DNA from 3 places in the Massilia sp. S19_KUP03_FR1 genome. Region 3 is predicted to be linked to each of the others. Evidence: predicted binding sites of a transcription regulator. Region 3 holds the regulator's gene; each other region holds the start of a gene.
The links. Region 3 encodes LexA, which represses DNA repair genes until DNA is damaged. Its sites were predicted from a motif close to ACTGTATNNNNATACAGT; they were not measured.

Region 1: V6M87_RS00335 (error-prone DNA polymerase) is a predicted target of LexA. The motif match lies at 3,659-3,676, and genes of this name have one in related genera.
Region 2: dinB (DNA polymerase IV) is a predicted target of LexA. The motif match lies at 2,578-2,595, and genes of this name have one in related genera.

What each region holds. Positions count from the first base shown of each region.
Region 1 covers NZ_JAQQPS010000001.1:75,963-81,267, reverse strand. Annotated here, with positions in the region: gene V6M87_RS00340 (methyl-accepting chemotaxis protein) at 1-251, shown strand, start outside; gene V6M87_RS27215 (hypothetical protein) at 315-398, shown strand; gene V6M87_RS00335 (error-prone DNA polymerase) at 435-3,617, opposite strand; gene V6M87_RS00330 (right-handed parallel beta-helix repeat-containing protein) at 3,754-5,305, opposite strand, start outside.
Region 2 covers NZ_JAQQPS010000016.1:78,752-84,056, forward strand. Annotated here, with positions in the region: gene V6M87_RS18145 (paar repeat-containing protein) at 1-110, shown strand, start outside; gene V6M87_RS18150 (hypothetical protein) at 107-460, shown strand; gene V6M87_RS18155 (recombination-associated protein RdgC) at 514-1,410, opposite strand; gene dinB (DNA polymerase IV) at 1,475-2,548, opposite strand; gene V6M87_RS18165 (S8 family peptidase) at 2,679-4,436, opposite strand; gene V6M87_RS18170 (hypothetical protein) at 4,706-5,041, opposite strand; gene V6M87_RS18175 (TonB-dependent receptor) at 5,130-5,305, opposite strand, start outside.
Region 3 covers NZ_JAQQPS010000002.1:251,141-256,445, forward strand. Annotated here, with positions in the region: gene V6M87_RS02815 (LysR substrate-binding domain-containing protein) at 18-893, shown strand; gene V6M87_RS02820 (glutathione S-transferase family protein) at 941-1,552, opposite strand; gene lexA (transcriptional repressor LexA) at 1,556-2,188, opposite strand; gene rpsF (30S ribosomal protein S6) at 2,545-2,958, shown strand; gene priB (primosomal replication protein N) at 2,986-3,279, shown strand; gene rpsR (30S ribosomal protein S18) at 3,319-3,609, shown strand; gene rplI (50S ribosomal protein L9) at 3,656-4,108, shown strand; gene V6M87_RS02850 (replicative DNA helicase) at 4,259-5,305, shown strand, end outside.

The DNA of each region.
Region 1 (5,305 bases), on a different contig from region 3:
CGGTGGCGCGGCCGGCAGCGGTCGTGAAAAAACCGCTGGCGCGGCTGACCAGGCCGGCCGCGCGCGTGGAGCCAGCGCAGGCGTCGGCGTCGGCAGCGCCGGTACGGCCCAAGCCAGTGGCGGCAGCGCCAGCACGTGCCAAGCCTGTGGCGGCGCCGGCGCCAGTCCGGGCCAAGCCTGCGGCTGCTCCGGCCGTCAAGCGCGAGCCGCGTGCGACCGCGGCGGCAGCCGACGAGTGGGAAGAGTTCTAATCGAATCGCTGTCTTTTTAGCAACTATGCTATTCTTCCCCTTAAATTTACTTAGGGGAAATGCATGAAAATCTTGATGTGGATCATTATCGCTATCTTTATCATCGGCTTGCTGACGGTCACAGGTGTCCTCAAGCTGATTTTCTGATGTCACGCAGCGGCGCACCCCGGTGCGCTGCTGCAGTCAGCAAAAATCGCGGCTATGCGTATCCAGCCGCCCCAGCAGCGCCGACATGTCCACCAGCCGCTTGGCCACCAGGTGGCGCACCTCGCCCTGGCGCTGCCAGATGCCGTACACGCCCAGCAAGGGCGCACCCAGCACCTCCTTCCTCTGCTGCTCCACCAGCGACTTCCACACGATCACGTTCACATTCCCGGTCTCGTCTTCGAGCGTCAGGAACAGCACCCCCTTGGCCGTGCCGGGCCGCTGGCGCACGGTGACCAGCCCGCACGCGCGCGCGAGTTGGCCATCCTGGTAGTCGTACAAGGTCGAGGCCGGCATGAAGCGCCGGTCGAGCAATTGCTTGCGCAGCAGCGCGAGCGGGTGGCGGCCCAGCGTGAGGCCCTGCGCGCGGTAGTCGCCGACGATGTCGTCGCCTTCGGATGGCGCCGCCAGGGCTGGCATGTCTTCATCCACCGTGGTGGGGCGCAGCAAATCCTTGTCGGGCACGGCGCCAACTGCCTGCCACAACGCTTCGCGGCGGTTGCCGGCCAGGGACACCAGCGCATTCGCGCCGGCCAGCACCTGCAGGTCGGCGCGGTCGAGGTGGGCGCGGCGGGCCAGGTCGGCCACGCTGTCGAACGGGCGAATGGCGCGCGCATCCTCGATGCGGGCCACGGCTTCGCGGCTCATCCCTCGCTGCAGCGACAGCCCCAGGCGCACCGCCGGCTGGGGCTGTCCGGCCGGATCGCCGGGCCGTTCTTCCAGCGTGGAATCCCAGGTGCTGATCGTGATGTCGACCGGGCGCACCTCGATGCCATGGCGCTGCGCATCCTGCACCAGCTGCGACGGGCTGTAGAACCCCATCGGTTGACTATTTAATAGTGCGCATAAAAATGCGCCCGGCTCGTGCCGTTTGAGCCAGGAACTGGCGTAGGCGAGCAGCGCAAAACTGGCCGCGTGCGATTCCGGAAAGCCGTATTCGCCGAAGCCCTGGATCTGGCTGAAAATCGCTTCGGCGAATTCCAGCGTGTAGCCGCGTTCGATCATGCCGCTGACGATACGGTTGTAATAGTGTTCGAGGCCGCCTTTTCTCTTCCAGGCGGCCATGGCACGGCGCAGCTGATCGGCCTCGCCCGGCGTGAAACCGGCGCCGAGAATGGCCACCTGCATCACCTGCTCCTGGAAAATCGGCACGCCCAGCGTGCGTCCCAGCGCCTGCTTCATTTCATCGCTGGGATACAGCACCGGCTCGAGGCCCTGGCGGCGCCGCAAATACGGATGCACCATGCCGCCCTGGATCGGTCCCGGGCGCACCACCGCCACTTCGATGACGAGATCGTAGAATTTGCGTGGCAACATGCGCGGCAGCATGCTCATCTGCGCGCGCGATTCGATCTGGAACACGCCCACCGTGTCGGCCGCGCAAATCATGTCGTAGGTGGCCTTGTCGTCGGGCGGAATATCCTGCATTTCGAACAAATCGCCGCGCCGTTGGCTGACCAGCTCCAGGCCGCGCCGCAGCATCGACAGCATGCCCAGCGCCAGCACGTCGACTTTCATCAGGCCCAGTTCTTCCAGGTCGTTCTTGTCCCACTGGATGACGCTGCGCTCGGCCATGCTGGCGTTTTCGATCGGCACCAGGCGCGACAATTTGCCCTGCGCGATAACGAAGCCGCCCGGGTGCTGCGACAGGTGGCGCGGGAAGTTGAGCAATTGCTGCGCCAGGGTCGCCCATTGCTGCGCCTGGGGCGAGGCCGGATCGAGCCCCGCTTCGGCCAGGCGATTTAATAAATCGGCCTTGCCGTCGAACCAGTGATGGGTCTTCGCCACTTTCTCGACGATGCCAAGATCGATGCCCAGCGCCCGTCCGCTGTCGCGCAGCGCGCTTTTCGGGCGGTAGCTGATCACCACGGCCGCGAGGGCCGCGCGCGTGCGCCCGTACCTGGTGTAGATGTACTGGATCACTTCTTCGCGGCGCTGGTGTTCAAAATCGACGTCGATGTCGGGCGGCTCGTTGCGCTCGCGCGAAATAAACCGTTCGAACAGCAGTTCCGACTGGGCCGGGTCGACCTCGGTGATGCCGAGGCAGTAGCAGACCGCCGAGTTGGCTGCCGAGCCGCGTCCCTGGCACAGGATGTGCTGCGAGCGGGCGAAGCGGACGATGTCGTACACCGTCAAAAAATAGTGTTCGTAGCCCATCTCGGCAATGAGTGCCAGCTCGTGCTCGACCTGGCCCTGCACCTTGGCCGGAATCCCGTCCTTGAAGCGGCGGTGCGCACCGATATACGTTTCGCTGCGCAGGAACGATGAGGCCGTGTGCCCGGGCGGCACGACTTCGTTGGGGTATTCGTAACGCAATTGATCGAGCGAAAAGGTGCACAGGCTGGCGATGCGCAGCGTTTCGGCCAGCGCTTGCGGCGCATACAGATTGGCCAGGCGCATCCGCGAGCGCAAATGCTGCTCGGCATTTTGCGCCAGGCCATAGCCGCATTCGCCCACGGGCTTACCCAGCCGCACGGCGCTCAAGGTGTCCTGCAGGGGTTTACGCGAGCGCACGTGCATGGTGACGTGGCCGAGTGCCACGATGGGCAAGCCGTGCTGCCAGCCAACCTCGTCGATGGTGGCGCGGTGGCCGTCGTCGTGCGCCCGGTGCAGCAGGTTCAGGCCCAGCCAGCTGCGGCCGGGAAAGGTGCTGGCCATCCAGGCGGCCTGGGCATGCAGGCGGTCGAGGTCGGCCGCGTCGTGGCCGGGATAGGCTGGCAGCAAAATCGCCAGGCAATCGGGCATGCCCTGCAGATGTTCAAAGCCGGGTGCCGCCGTGTCGAAATCGGCCGGCGTGAGCAGATAGGTGCCCTTGGTGGTGCGGGTACGCCCCAGGGTGATCAGCTCGGCCAGGTTGCCATAACCATTGCGGTTTTGCGCCAGCAGGATCAGCGACAGCGAGTGGGTGCCGTCGCGCCGGGTCAGGTGGAAATGGGCGCCGATCAGCAGCGGCAGCGCCGCCTTTTTCGCTTCGGCATGCGCGCGCACCACGCCGGCCAGCGAACATTCATCGGTCAGCGCCAGCGCCGCATAACCAAGCTGGACGGCGCGCGCCACCAGTTCCTCGGCGTGCGACGCGCCCTGCAGGAAGGTGAAGTTGGACAGGCAGAACAGCTCGGCGTAGTCGGGCAGGTTCTGCTGGGTTGGCGAAGAGGACGACATGGCGGCGCATACATGCTGGGATGAATCCGGGCAATGAAAGTACTGTATAAAAACACAGTGTACACGATCGCCCCGTCAAAAAGCGAACTGGTGTGTGCGTCTTTCCTTGCGCCGGACCGGCCGGGGCGCCGCCCTTTTAACGCGTGATGCTGGAGTAGGAGCAAGACTTGGCGGTGCCCAGCACCGGGTCGCCGAAGACGGCGTTGGTGCATGGGGTGGAAGCGGTGGCCACGCGCGCAACGTACACACCCACGGCGCCGTAACGCACCGTGCGCGTGCCGCTGAACGCGCAGCTTGCGCCTTCGGCAGCGCAGGGCGTCCACGTCTCGACGGCGGGCGGGGTCGGCGTCGCTGCAGTGGCCGCGTACTGGCAGGTCTTCGCGACGTTCTGGATCGGGTCGCCGAACACGGCGTTGGTGCAAGCGATCGATCCGCTGGCCGTGCGCGTCGCATACACATTATTGGCGCCATAACGCACCTGGGCAGTACCGCTGAAGCTGCAGGTGCCGCCTTCGACGGCGCAGCTGGTCCAGCCGCCGCCGGCCGCGGGCGCGGCGCTGGCTTCATAGGCACCGATATCGAAGGCGCCGGACGCGGTCCGCGTTTCACCGGCGGCGACATGCTTGTACTGCGCCACCGGGGCCAGTGACAGGCCGCTCGCCGCCAGGCCGGGCGCCGACCCTGCATCGATCACCAGGACATTCGCGCTCGGGTGCAGGTCGTAGCCGGCGCGGTCGACAAAACCGGGAGCGATGGAACGGAAATTGGTGCGCTCGAGCGCCCCGGCTTGATTGCTCAGGGTGCCGGTGCCGGCAAAAATATTGTTTTGTATCAGGACGGGCCTGGTCACACCGGTACCGACCATGACGAAGGTGCCGCTGTTGGGATCGTCGTTGAGGAAGGTATTGTTGACCACATACAAATCCTGGGCCGGATTGCTGGCGCCCTCTTCCCCGTAGGCCAGCATGTTCGGGTTGGAATTGCCCGCCGGTTGCTCGATGACATTGCCGATCACGTAGCCGGTGCCGGCGTTCGGCAAATCGATCTCATAGCTCGGCTTGCCGCGGGCGGTGCTGCCGGTTTGCCCGTCGGGGGTGCTCGAAAAGCGGTTGTAGGCAACCGTGTTGACCCGGGCGCGCGACTTGAGGTTGTGGCCGACGTTGGCATCGTGCGAGTAATTTGCACGGAACGTCAGGCTCGCCACGTTGCCGATGTACACATTGTGGGTGTAACCGGTGCCGTACCCGTTGTGGCCGAACTCGTTGTTTTCAATGAGGATATTGCTGGCGGTATTGGCGCCGCTCAGGATGCCGTTTTCATTGTCATGGATAAAACTGCCGCGCAGCGTGAAGTGGGTGCCTTCCAGGCGCAGGGCGGCGCCGTTCTGGTCAGGCACCCGGGCGCCCAGCATTTCGACGTTTTCGATGGTGACGTTATTGCCTGTGACAACCCAGGTTCCCTTGCCTTGCGCGTTGGCGCCGGCGGCATCGATGCGCGGGCGGCCATTCACGCCGCGGATCGTCAGGTTGCTGGTGTTGATGGCGCAGACGTTGCCGGAATACGTGACGCCACCGGTGATCTCGATCACATCGTTGGGGGCCGATTGTGCGATCGCGGCGCACGGCGCGGCATAAGTTTTGCCGGGGCCGACGGCGAGCGTGGCCGGGAAAGCGGGGGCGGCGAACAGC
Region 2 (5,305 bases), on a different contig from region 3:
GGGCCGCCATTCCAAAAGGTCCGGGGATTCCCAACGATGCAGGACAACCCTATATGCGGTATGAGAAGTTTTTGGGGGCATTTACGGACAGCGGGGGTACCGCTCGATGACAACAGTATCAGCAACAGTCTTGCTGTTGGCGATATGTGGCCATGGCGTTGCTAACATTGGCGTCGTGCTCGAAAAAGGCATGCCGTTTACTCAGGTTCGGAAGCAATTACTGGATCAACGCTGGAAACCTGTCCGAAGTCAGCAGACAGAACACCTTGCAGTTGATCGGGCGCTTCTGGAACGTCATATCGTCGAAGTGGAAAGCTGCACTGTCGATAGCTTTTGTATCTTCCGATATACGAAAGGTACAAAGTGCCTGAAAGTCGTCGCCCAAGGCGAAACGCTGCCCGGTCTTCTGATTGTCGGTTGGGACATGGCTTGTCCATCGAAAAAACACGCGGCCAAATAATGCGTTGAACCAATTCCCGGCCGCGTGGTAATTTTTTTTACGCGCCTGTCTTCTTAAGCCTTTGCTTCCCCGCCCAGGGCTTCGACAATATCGGCCATCATTTTCGACAGTTCACCCGTCATCATCATCATGTCGTTGTCAAAACGCTCTTCGTCGTTGCGCGTGACCGATTCGCTTTCGCTGATGACGTCCAGTGGCTTGATGCCCTTGATCGCCAGCGATTCGGTCAGCACGAACGAAATCTTGCTGTCCCACGTCATGGCCAGGCGCGTGCACTGCTTGCCGGCCTTGATGTGGCGGCGGATGTCTTCCGGCTCCAGCGCGTGTTTCACGTAACGCACGGCGGCCTTGCTCTCGCCGGTGGCGCGCAATTCCGTGTCCTGGTCGACCGTGAAACCGGCCGGCGCTTCGTCCATCTCCAGCCACGCGGTCATGACGGCCACCGGCGACTTCTGCACGCGCAGGCTCTCCAGCGGCATGCGATCGACCGCTTTAAGCAGCAGCTTGATCACTTCGTCGGCTTTGCCGGGGCTGGCGGCATCGACCACGAGCCAGCCGTTGACCGGATCGATCCAGGTCCAGACATTGCTGCGGATACTGAAGGCGCGCGGCAGCAACTCGTCGGCCACGCGCTCCTTGAGTTCTTTCATCGCCTTTTTGCCGGGCGCAAAACCTTGCGCTTCTTCCAGCTCGGCTGCCTTGGCCTTGGCCACCTGGTTGATGACCGAGCTCGGCAGCAGTTTTTTCTCGGTGCCCAGCAAAATCAGCATCTGCTTGTTCACGACGTGCACCAGGCCGCCGTTCGGGCGTGGCGTGTCCCAGCCCTGGCGCAGCAATTCATTGCTGCTGGCCGGCACAAAACTTTGCGGCGCGAGCGCTTTTTCCAGCTGCTCAGGGGTGTAGTCCCACGGTGCCGGGAGACGGTAAATCTGGAGATTCTTGAACCACATAATTGTTTTCCGCTTGTTTCAGTTTTCCACAGGAACGACATTCTACACTTTGGCGCACGGCAGATTAGTCGTTGGATTCGTCGAACAATGTCAGCTGCTCGAGGCGTTCGCTGTCCCCCAGGCGCACGCCCAGGCCCAGCAGGCGCACCGGCCCGTTGCCACGCAAAAATCCGGTTTCCATCAGCCGGATGTATTGCGCCATGGCCGGCCCGCTGCCGACGCACTCGACCGTCGTCTGGTGGAAATCGGCAAACTTGATTTTCACGAACTGCTTAATGATCAGCCTGCCCGCCTTGGCCCGCTCGATGCGGCCCAGCAGGCTGGTGTGCAGCTGCGGCAACAAGGCCAGGCAGGCCGCCAGGTCTGGCACATCGGGCGTGTAGGTTTCTTCGACGCTGACCGATTTTCGTTCATGCACATTGCTCACCGGGCGGTTGTCGATGCCGCGGCACAAGTCGTGCAGGCGCTCGCCGAATTTGCCGAAGTGGTGACCCAATTCCTGCATCGTCCAGCTGCGCAGGTCGCCGCAAGTTTGCACGCCGAGACCGTTCAGCTTGGCGGTGGTGACCTTGCCCACGCCGTGCAGCTTTTTGACTGGCAGGACGGCCACGAAACCATCGACTTCGTCCGGGCGCACCAGGAACAGGCCGTCCGGCTTGTTCCAGTCGCTGGCAATTTTCGCGACGAATTTATTCGGCGCCACGCCGGCCGACGCCGTGATGCCGACCGTGTCAACGATGCGCTGGCGGATTTCCTGCGCAATCAAGGTGGCGCTGCCCTTGCAGTGGGGCGAATCGGTGACGTCGAGATAGGCTTCGTCGAGCGACAGCGGCTCGACCAGTTCGGTGTAGCTGCGGTAGATATCCATGATCTGGCGCGAGGCCAGGCGGTACTTTTCCATCACCGGCGGGATCACGATCAGCTCCGGACACAGCTTCATGGCTTGCGCCGTGGCCATGGCAGAGTGGATGCCGTACGCCCGCGCCTCGTAATTGCAGGTGGCGACGACGCCGCGCTGGTTGGCGCGCCCGCCCACTGCCAGCGGACGGCCGATCAGGGAGGGATCGTCGCGCATCTCGACCGAGGCATAAAAACAGTCGCAGTCACAGTGGATGATTTTACGGAAAGGGGCGTTCACGTCACGGGGCGCCCCGGCGGGAGCAAACTACTGTAGATTCATACAGTATCCGCGTAATTCGACTTCCACGCAAGAGGCTGCCAAACGCGTGCGCTTTCCTGTGGGCAGCGAAAGTCTTTTCCTGCCGTCACTACCAAATCAGTTGCAGGGCATACTTGCCGTTCTTTGCGCCACTCGCGCCGCTGTAATAGCGCACGCCCACGTAATAGATCGCCGCCGCGCTGCCGCTATTGCGCACCATGACGCTCTCGACGGCGCCGGAACCGTTTTCACTGGACGACCGCAAGGCGCCGGCACTGTCGTAGAGATACAGGTCGTAGTCGGGGGCGCTGGGGCCCGGCGTCATGGTCGCGCCCAGCTGTTTGCCGGCCGGGACAGCGATGCGGAAATAATCGGCGTCAGTACCGGAACCGAGGGCGCCGTTGACGATGGTGCCGCTGACAGCAACCGGATTGGCGGCGGCAATCGTGTCGTTCGGCTCGAGCTCAGCCAGCAAGGTGACGGGTGCGATGGTGGCGCTGGCGCTCAACGCCGCGGTCGCGTCGACGATGCCTGCGCCGCAGCCCGAACACGCGGCCGGAAACGCGCGCGCGCTCGACTTGAGCACGACGTCGACCTGGTCGGGCGTGAGCGCCGGATTTTTGGACAGCATCAGTGCGACCACGCCGGCCACATGGGGCGCCGCCATCGACGTGCCGCTGTAGCTGGCGTAAGCGTCGCCCGCGGGCGCGCGCGTACCGCCATTGAGGGTCGACAGAATGCCGGCGCTGGCGTCCCCGCCCGGTGCGGCCACGTCGACGATGCTGCCAACATTCGAATACGACGCGCGAGCGCCGCTGCGGTTGGTGGCCGCGACCGTGATGACGCCGGCGCAATTGGCCGGGGTGAAGTTGCTGGCGTCCATCGCCGCATTGCCCGCCGCGACCACCACCACAGCGCCGCGCGAGCGGGCGCCGTTAATCGCCGTCTGCATCGTGGCGGCGCAGCTGCCGCCGCCGCCCAGCGACAAATTCAGCACGCGCGCCTTGTTTGGATTCATGGTGACGCCGAACAACAGGCCGCCGGACGACCAGATGATGCCGTCGGCAATGTCAGACGTGTAGCCACCGCACTTGCCCAGCACCCGCACCGGCACGATTTTCGCGTTGTAAGCGACGCCGGCCACGCCAATGCCGTTGTTGGCTTTGGCGGCAATGGTGCCGGCCACGTGGGTGCCGTGCCAGCTGGAAGACTGGTCCGCCGCGGGCATGCCGGCGCCGCACTGGCTGGCGGCGGCCCAGTCGCCCGGGTCGGTGGCGTCGCTGTCGCGCCCGTTGCCGTCGCCGGCAACCGTGCTGCTGGCGATGAAGTCGTAGCCAGGCAGCACCTGGCCGGCCAGGTCGGCGTGGGGACGGTAGCCGGTGTCGATGACGGCGACATTGATGCCGGCGCCAGTGGCGAGGTCCCAGGCGCCAGAAATACGCAGGCCGCCGCCAGACTCGAACAGGTCCCACTGCTCGGCATAGCGCGGGTCGGTGGGCGTGGCCAGGGTGGTCAGGATGCGGTCGGGTTCGGCGTAAGCGACGCTGGCGTCGCGCGCCATCAGCTCGGCGGCCAGGGCATTGGCTTCGTCGATCGAGACCTTGCGGCTGAGCTGAAAGACGTGCGCGCCGGTACCGAGGGCGCGCAGCAGGGTCAGGCGTGCGCCAAGCTGCTGGCCAGCGCGGTCGACCAGTGCCTGGCGCTGGGCACTGACCGGTGCGGCACGCGCGGCGCCCTTGCCGGCCGGGACGGCATCCTTGTACTTGACGATCAGGCGGTCGGTGCCGGCAAGCCAGGCGGTGTCGGCGGCGTGGGCGCTGACTGAAACAGCGGCAACTGCCGCGATGGTGAAAATTGTCGGGTACATGCTGATCCTGTCATCTGAAAATAATCGGTACCGCCCTTTGCCGGGACAAGCGTCAGCGTAGCGCCATCCTTCGTGCATGCAAACCGCAGGGATTCGGAACCAATTAAATGTCAGACCGATCGAACAAACTGCAAATATTATTGTGATGTTTGCGTTGTATTGGCGATGATATTTCTTGTTAAAGCCACATGAAAAATAATGTTCGGCTGACAACGTTTTTCTGAGGCTATTTCCCTCTAAAAATTTATGGCGCACAGCGTGCCGCCGCTTTAACGAATGATGCGCGCCCCCGTGACCGCGCCGGTTGCCTTGCTGATCTCGACCTCCATCCCTGGTCCTTCGCGCGCCGCGCCGCGCTGGCCGCGCACCACCGGCGTTTGGTGAAACACGACATGGATGACGTCGCCCGCTTCCTGGACCGAGATCGCGTAACGTTTAATATCGCTGCCAATCTGCTGCTCGAACAAAGGCATGGCGATGCGGATCCAGCCCAGCGCCGCGCCATGGATTTCACCGAGATCGACCAGTTGCACAGGCGTGCCCGGCGCAGCGCCAGAGGCGAGCGATGTGCACGACACCAGCACCGCCAGCATCAGCGTTCTCATGCAAATGTTTCCAGGTTGTTCCGTTACCCTGATTCTGAGGAAAAAAAACCGCGATCGCTCGCGGTTTTTTTGAAGTCAGCAAAATAACTTAGAAATTACCCTTGAACTGCACACCGTAGGTGCGTGGCTCGTTGGTAAACCCGGTCAGGTTGTTGAAGTCGATGGCGCCGGTGATGCGACGCTGGTCGGCGATGTTGCGGCCGAATGCAGCCACTTCGTACTTGCCGTTGGCCCAGATGTAACCCACGCGCAGGCCGCCTTCGG
Region 3 (5,305 bases):
GTGAGAAAAACTGACGGATGGCCAGGCAAATACCGCTCAACACACTGCGTTTTTTTGAAGCCGCCGCCAGGCTTGGCAGTTTCGTCAAAGCCGCCCACGAGCTGAACCTGACGCATGGCGCGGTCAGTCGCCAGATCCGCCTGCTCGAACAGACCTTGGGCATTGCATTGTTCGAGCGCCGCAACCGGGGCGTGTTTTTGACGGCGCAGGGCGAGCGCTTGCGCGCCGTGACCGAGGACGCGTTCGAACGGATCGACGCGACCGTGCAGGCATTGCGTGAGCCTGCGCGGCAGGCGCCCTTGGTGGTGTCATGCGAACCGACGATTTCGATGAAATGGCTGATACCGCGGCTGGGTGATTTTGCGCGGCGCTATCCGGAGGTGCCGCTGCACATCTTTGCGTCGGGTGGCCCGGTGGCGTTTCAGCGCGACGGGGTCGACGTGGCCTTGCGCCGCAACGACTTTCATTGGAGCGCGGAGCTGCATGCGGAAAAGGTGTGCGATGAATGGGTGGGACCGGTCTGCGCGCCGACGCTGCTGAAACGGCGCCAGCTCGATCTGCCCGCGCAAAAAATCCTGCACACGGCGTCGCGCAAGAGCGCCTGGCCAAACTGGCGCAGCGTCAGCGCCACGAGCGCCAGCCATAGCGGCAGCCAGACCTACGAGCATTTCTATCTGTCGCTGCAAGCTGCCTGTGCCGGTCTGGGCGTGGCGATCGGCTCGGTCTTCATGACGCAGGAAGAGATTGGCAGCGCACGCCTGGTTGCGCCGTTCGGCTTCATGCGCGACGGGTCCGCGTACTTCCTGCTGTCGTCGCGACCGTTCGAGACCGATCCGCGCCGCGTCGCTTTCCTGGCATGGCTACGCCAGCAAATGCACTATTTGCCGGCCTGATGTGGCGCGTGATTCACTGGCCGACTTCGGTGATGCCTTCACGGACATCAAGCGTAGAAGCTGTCTGGATGGCGCCAGCCTGGCAGCTCGCTGATGCGCTGGATCCATCCGGCCACATGCAGCGGCAGCGCGACCTGTGCCTGGTCAGCCCAGAACAGGTAGGCGCTCATCGACAGGTCGACGATGGTCGGCGCGGCGCCGAGGATAAAATCCCGGCCATCCGCCAGTTCGATATCCATGCGTGAAATATCTGCATTGCAACGCTCGCGCAGCATCGCCATAACCGCCGCATCGACGCCGCCGCCGCGCACTGCGTGCCGCAGGTTCGGTAGGGAAAAGCCGATCCGGTTTGCTTCCCAGAACAGCCACTGGCTTACGCCATCCTGCAAGGCGGCAGTCTCGCCTTCCAGTACGCCGCTGTGCGCCGCCAGGTGCAGCAGGACCGCATTCGACTGGGCGTAAATGCGCCCGTTGTGCAACAACACCGGCACTTCGCCATGTGGCGATAAATTGCGAAACGCCTGGGGCCGCGCGGCGCGCGCCTGGCTCAGGTCGATCTCGTGAAATGTGTACGGCAACTGCGCCATTTCCAGCAACACGCGCACCTTGAAGGCATGGCCCGATGCGCGTGCGCCGTAGAGCGTGATGTCGTCACGCACGCCTCAGTTCCAGCTGCGCATTAGCCCTACAGCAAGCCCTTCCAGCGCGAACTCGTCTTCCGGGTCAACCCGGATGATTTTGAAGTCGGGGTTCTCCGGCAGCAGCTCGACCAGGGAACCCGTCTTGCGGTAACGCTTGACGGTGACGTCGTCACCGATGCGCGCCACGACGATCTGGCCGTTCTTGGCACTGTCGACTTTTTTGACCGCCAGCAAATCGCCGTCCATGATGCCGGCGTCGCGCATCGACCAGCCGCGTACCTTCAGCAGGAAGTCGGGTTTGGCCGCGAACATGGCTGGATCGACGTTGTAGGTCGCCTCCACATGTTCCTGGGCCAGGATGGGCGAACCGGCGGCCACGCGCCCGACCAGCGGCAGCGCCATCATGATGGCGGCAGGGACGATCGCGACCGTTTCCACGGAAGCGCCGATCAGGCGGATGCCGCGCGAGGTGCCGGGGGCGATTTCGATCGCGCCCTTGCGGGCCAGCGCTTGCAGGTGTTCTTCGGCCGCGTTGGCCGATTTGAAGCCCAGTTCACGGGCGATCTCGGCGCGGGTCGGGGGAAAGCCGGTGTTTTCGATGGCTTCGCGGATCAAATTCAGAATTTGTTCCTGCCGTGCAGTGAGCTTGATCATGGGGCTAAAGACTGGTTATATGGACAGACTGTATTTTTGTACAGTATTTCGGGCAATGCAAGGGAATTCGTGGCTTTTTTTCACACTCTGTGCAATAAACGGTTTCCACCGTCACCCCCGCGCAGGCGGGGTCCTATAACACGCTGCCGAAGTCACACAGTTGATGGCTTCCGGCGGCATGCTATGGGTCCTCGCCTGCGCGAGGATGACGTGCTGAGGCAGGTTGCCGAAGGATATTGTGCAACATCATCACTAGCCCAAAGTCCCCATCCGGGTTATAATCGCCGGCTTTCCCTTCCCACACTCGTCTTGACGCCGAGGTGGGCATTTGTTTAAACGTCCTCAAGGAGTACTGAATGCGTCACTATGAAATCGTTTTTATTGTCCACCCGGACCAAAGCGAGCAAGTCCCGGCGATGATCGAACGTTATAAGGCCAGCGTCACTGCACGCGGCGGTAACATTCACCGCGTCGAAGACTGGGGCCGTCGTCAGATGGCTTACTCGATCCAGAAGCTGCCTAAAGCGCACTACATCTGCCTGAACATCGAATGCGACAACGACACCCTGGTCGAGTTGGAAACCGCCTTCAAATTCAATGATGCCGTGCTGCGCCACCTGACCGTCAAACTGAAGAAAGCCGAAACGGCTCCTTCGCCGATGATGAAGTCGGTACAGCGTGAAGACGCAGCCAAGAGCCACCGCTCGGAATCGGCACCAGCCGCAGCAGCCCCGGCTCCTGTCGCAGCGCCGGCGCCAGCCGCAGCGTAATTCAAGCAGCAATCTCGTAGCAAGGCAGTGAACCAGCTTCAGTTTGTAGCCACCATTTTAGAGCGCGACGTATTGCGTTATACCCCGGCCGGCGTGCCCATCGTGTCCGCCACCCTGTCGCACAGTTCGCAACAGGTCGAAGCAGGGGTGGAACGACTGGTCGAGTTTGAAATGGCAGCGTTGGCCGCAGGGGAAATATCCGGGCGGTTTTCACGGGCTGAATTGGGCGCAGTGCATCAGTTCACGGGATTTGTAGCAAAGAAGAATCGCAGCAGCAAAGCCCTGGTGTTTCACATCATTGATTTCAGTGCCGCCGCCTGATTAAACTGGCGACGCATCATTTAGATACAGGAGCCTCAAATGGCATTCGGTAAAAAGTTCGACAAAAACAAGCTCAAGCTCAAAGAGAAGCGCAAACAACAGAACCCACTGTTCAAGCGTAAGAAATTCTGCCGCTTCACCGCAGCAAACGTGGAACAAGTTGACTACAAAGACGTCGACACCCTGAAAGACTTCGTCCAGGAAAATGGCAAGATCATGCCAGCCCGCCTGACCGGCACCAAGGCGCACTACCAGCGCCAGGTTGACACCGCCATCAAGCGCGCTCGCTACCTCGCGCTGCTGCCTTACACCGATCTGCACCACGCTTAATATCGGCAACGATATTTAGCCAAGTCAGATAATCCTGGAGAGAACTATGCAAATCATTCTGTTAGAAAAAGTAGTCAACGTCGGCAACCTGGGCGACGTCGTGAAAGTCAAGGACGGTTACGCACGTAACTTCCTGATCCCACAACGCATGGCCCGCCGCGCCACCGCATCGGCTGTTGCCGAATTCGAAGTCAAGCGCGCCGAGTTGGAAAAAGTCGCCGCTGCAAAACTGAGCGCGTCGCAAGCCGAAGGCGAAAAACTGAGCGGCATGACTGTCACCATCGGCCAAAAAGCCGGCGTTGATGGCCGTCTGTTCGGTTCGGTCACCAACTCCGACATCGCTGAAGCGTTGACGAAGCAAGGTTTCGCTGTCGAAAAAGCGCAAGTGCGTCTGCCAACCGGTCCGTTGAAGACCACTGGCGAGCACCCGGTTGCAGTTGCTCTGCACACCGACGTGGTTGTTGAAATCACCATCGCTGTCGTGGGCGAGCAAGCGTAAGCTTGTTTCACACGCAGTAGCGAAGAAGCCGGGCTTGCCCGGCTTTTTTTCGCTCTGCGATTCGCGGCCATTGCCAATTAGTTACCTTCTTCTCAGCAATTATCTCGCGATTGCGACTTCGGTCTACCCGGAGGCGGTATAATGCCGCCCATGAACGCCCCCGCAGATCCGCAAGTCGATTCCCTCCGCATTCCACCGCATTCGATTGAAGCCGAACAATCCGTTATAGGAGGTTTGCTTCGCGATAATGCAGCGTGGGACCGTATCGCCGACTTCATGCACGCCGATGATTTCTACCGTTACGACCACCGCATCATCTTCGAACAAGTCATTCGCCTGATCAACGGCGGCAAACCGGCCGACGTGATCACCGTGTACGAAGCGCTGACCCAACTCGGCAAGTCCGAAGAAGTGGGCGGGCTGCAATACCTGAACGCGATGGCGCAAAATACGCCGTCGGCGGCGAATATCCGCCGCTATGCCGAGATCGTGCGCGACCGCGGCATCCTGCGCAAACTGATCACGGTGGCCGACGAAATTTCCGGCAACGCGTTCAATCCGCAGGGCAAAGAGGTCAAGGAAATGCTGGACGAGGCGGAATCGAAGATCTTCGCCATCGCCGAGCAGGGCTCGCGCGGCGCCCAGGGCTGGATTCCGGTGCAGCCGCTGCTGACCCAAGTGGTCGAGCGTATCGACGAGCTCTACAGTCGCGACAACCAGAGTGAAATCACCGGTGTGCCGACCGGCTTCATCGACCTCGACCGCATGACCTCGGGCCTGCAGCCGGGCGACCTGGTCATCGTCGCGGGCCGTCCATCGATGGGTAAAACCGCTTTCTCGCTCAATATCGGCGAAAACGTCGCCATCGAAGCCGGCTTGCCGGTGGCCGTGTTCTCGATGGAGATGGGCGGCACCCAGCTGGCCATGCGTATGCTCGGCTCGGTCGGCCAGCTCGACCAGCACCGCCTGCGTACCGGCCGCCTGAACGACGAGGATTGGCCGCGCCTGACGCACGCCATCCAGAAAATGAACGATGCGCAGCTCTACATCGACGAAACGGCCGGCCTGAACCCGATCGAGCTGCGCGCGCGGGCGCGCCGCCTGTCGCGCCAGTGCGGCAAGCTCGGCCTGATTATTATCGATTACCTGCAACTGATGACAGGCTCGAAAGCCGGGGACAACCGCACTGCCGAGATT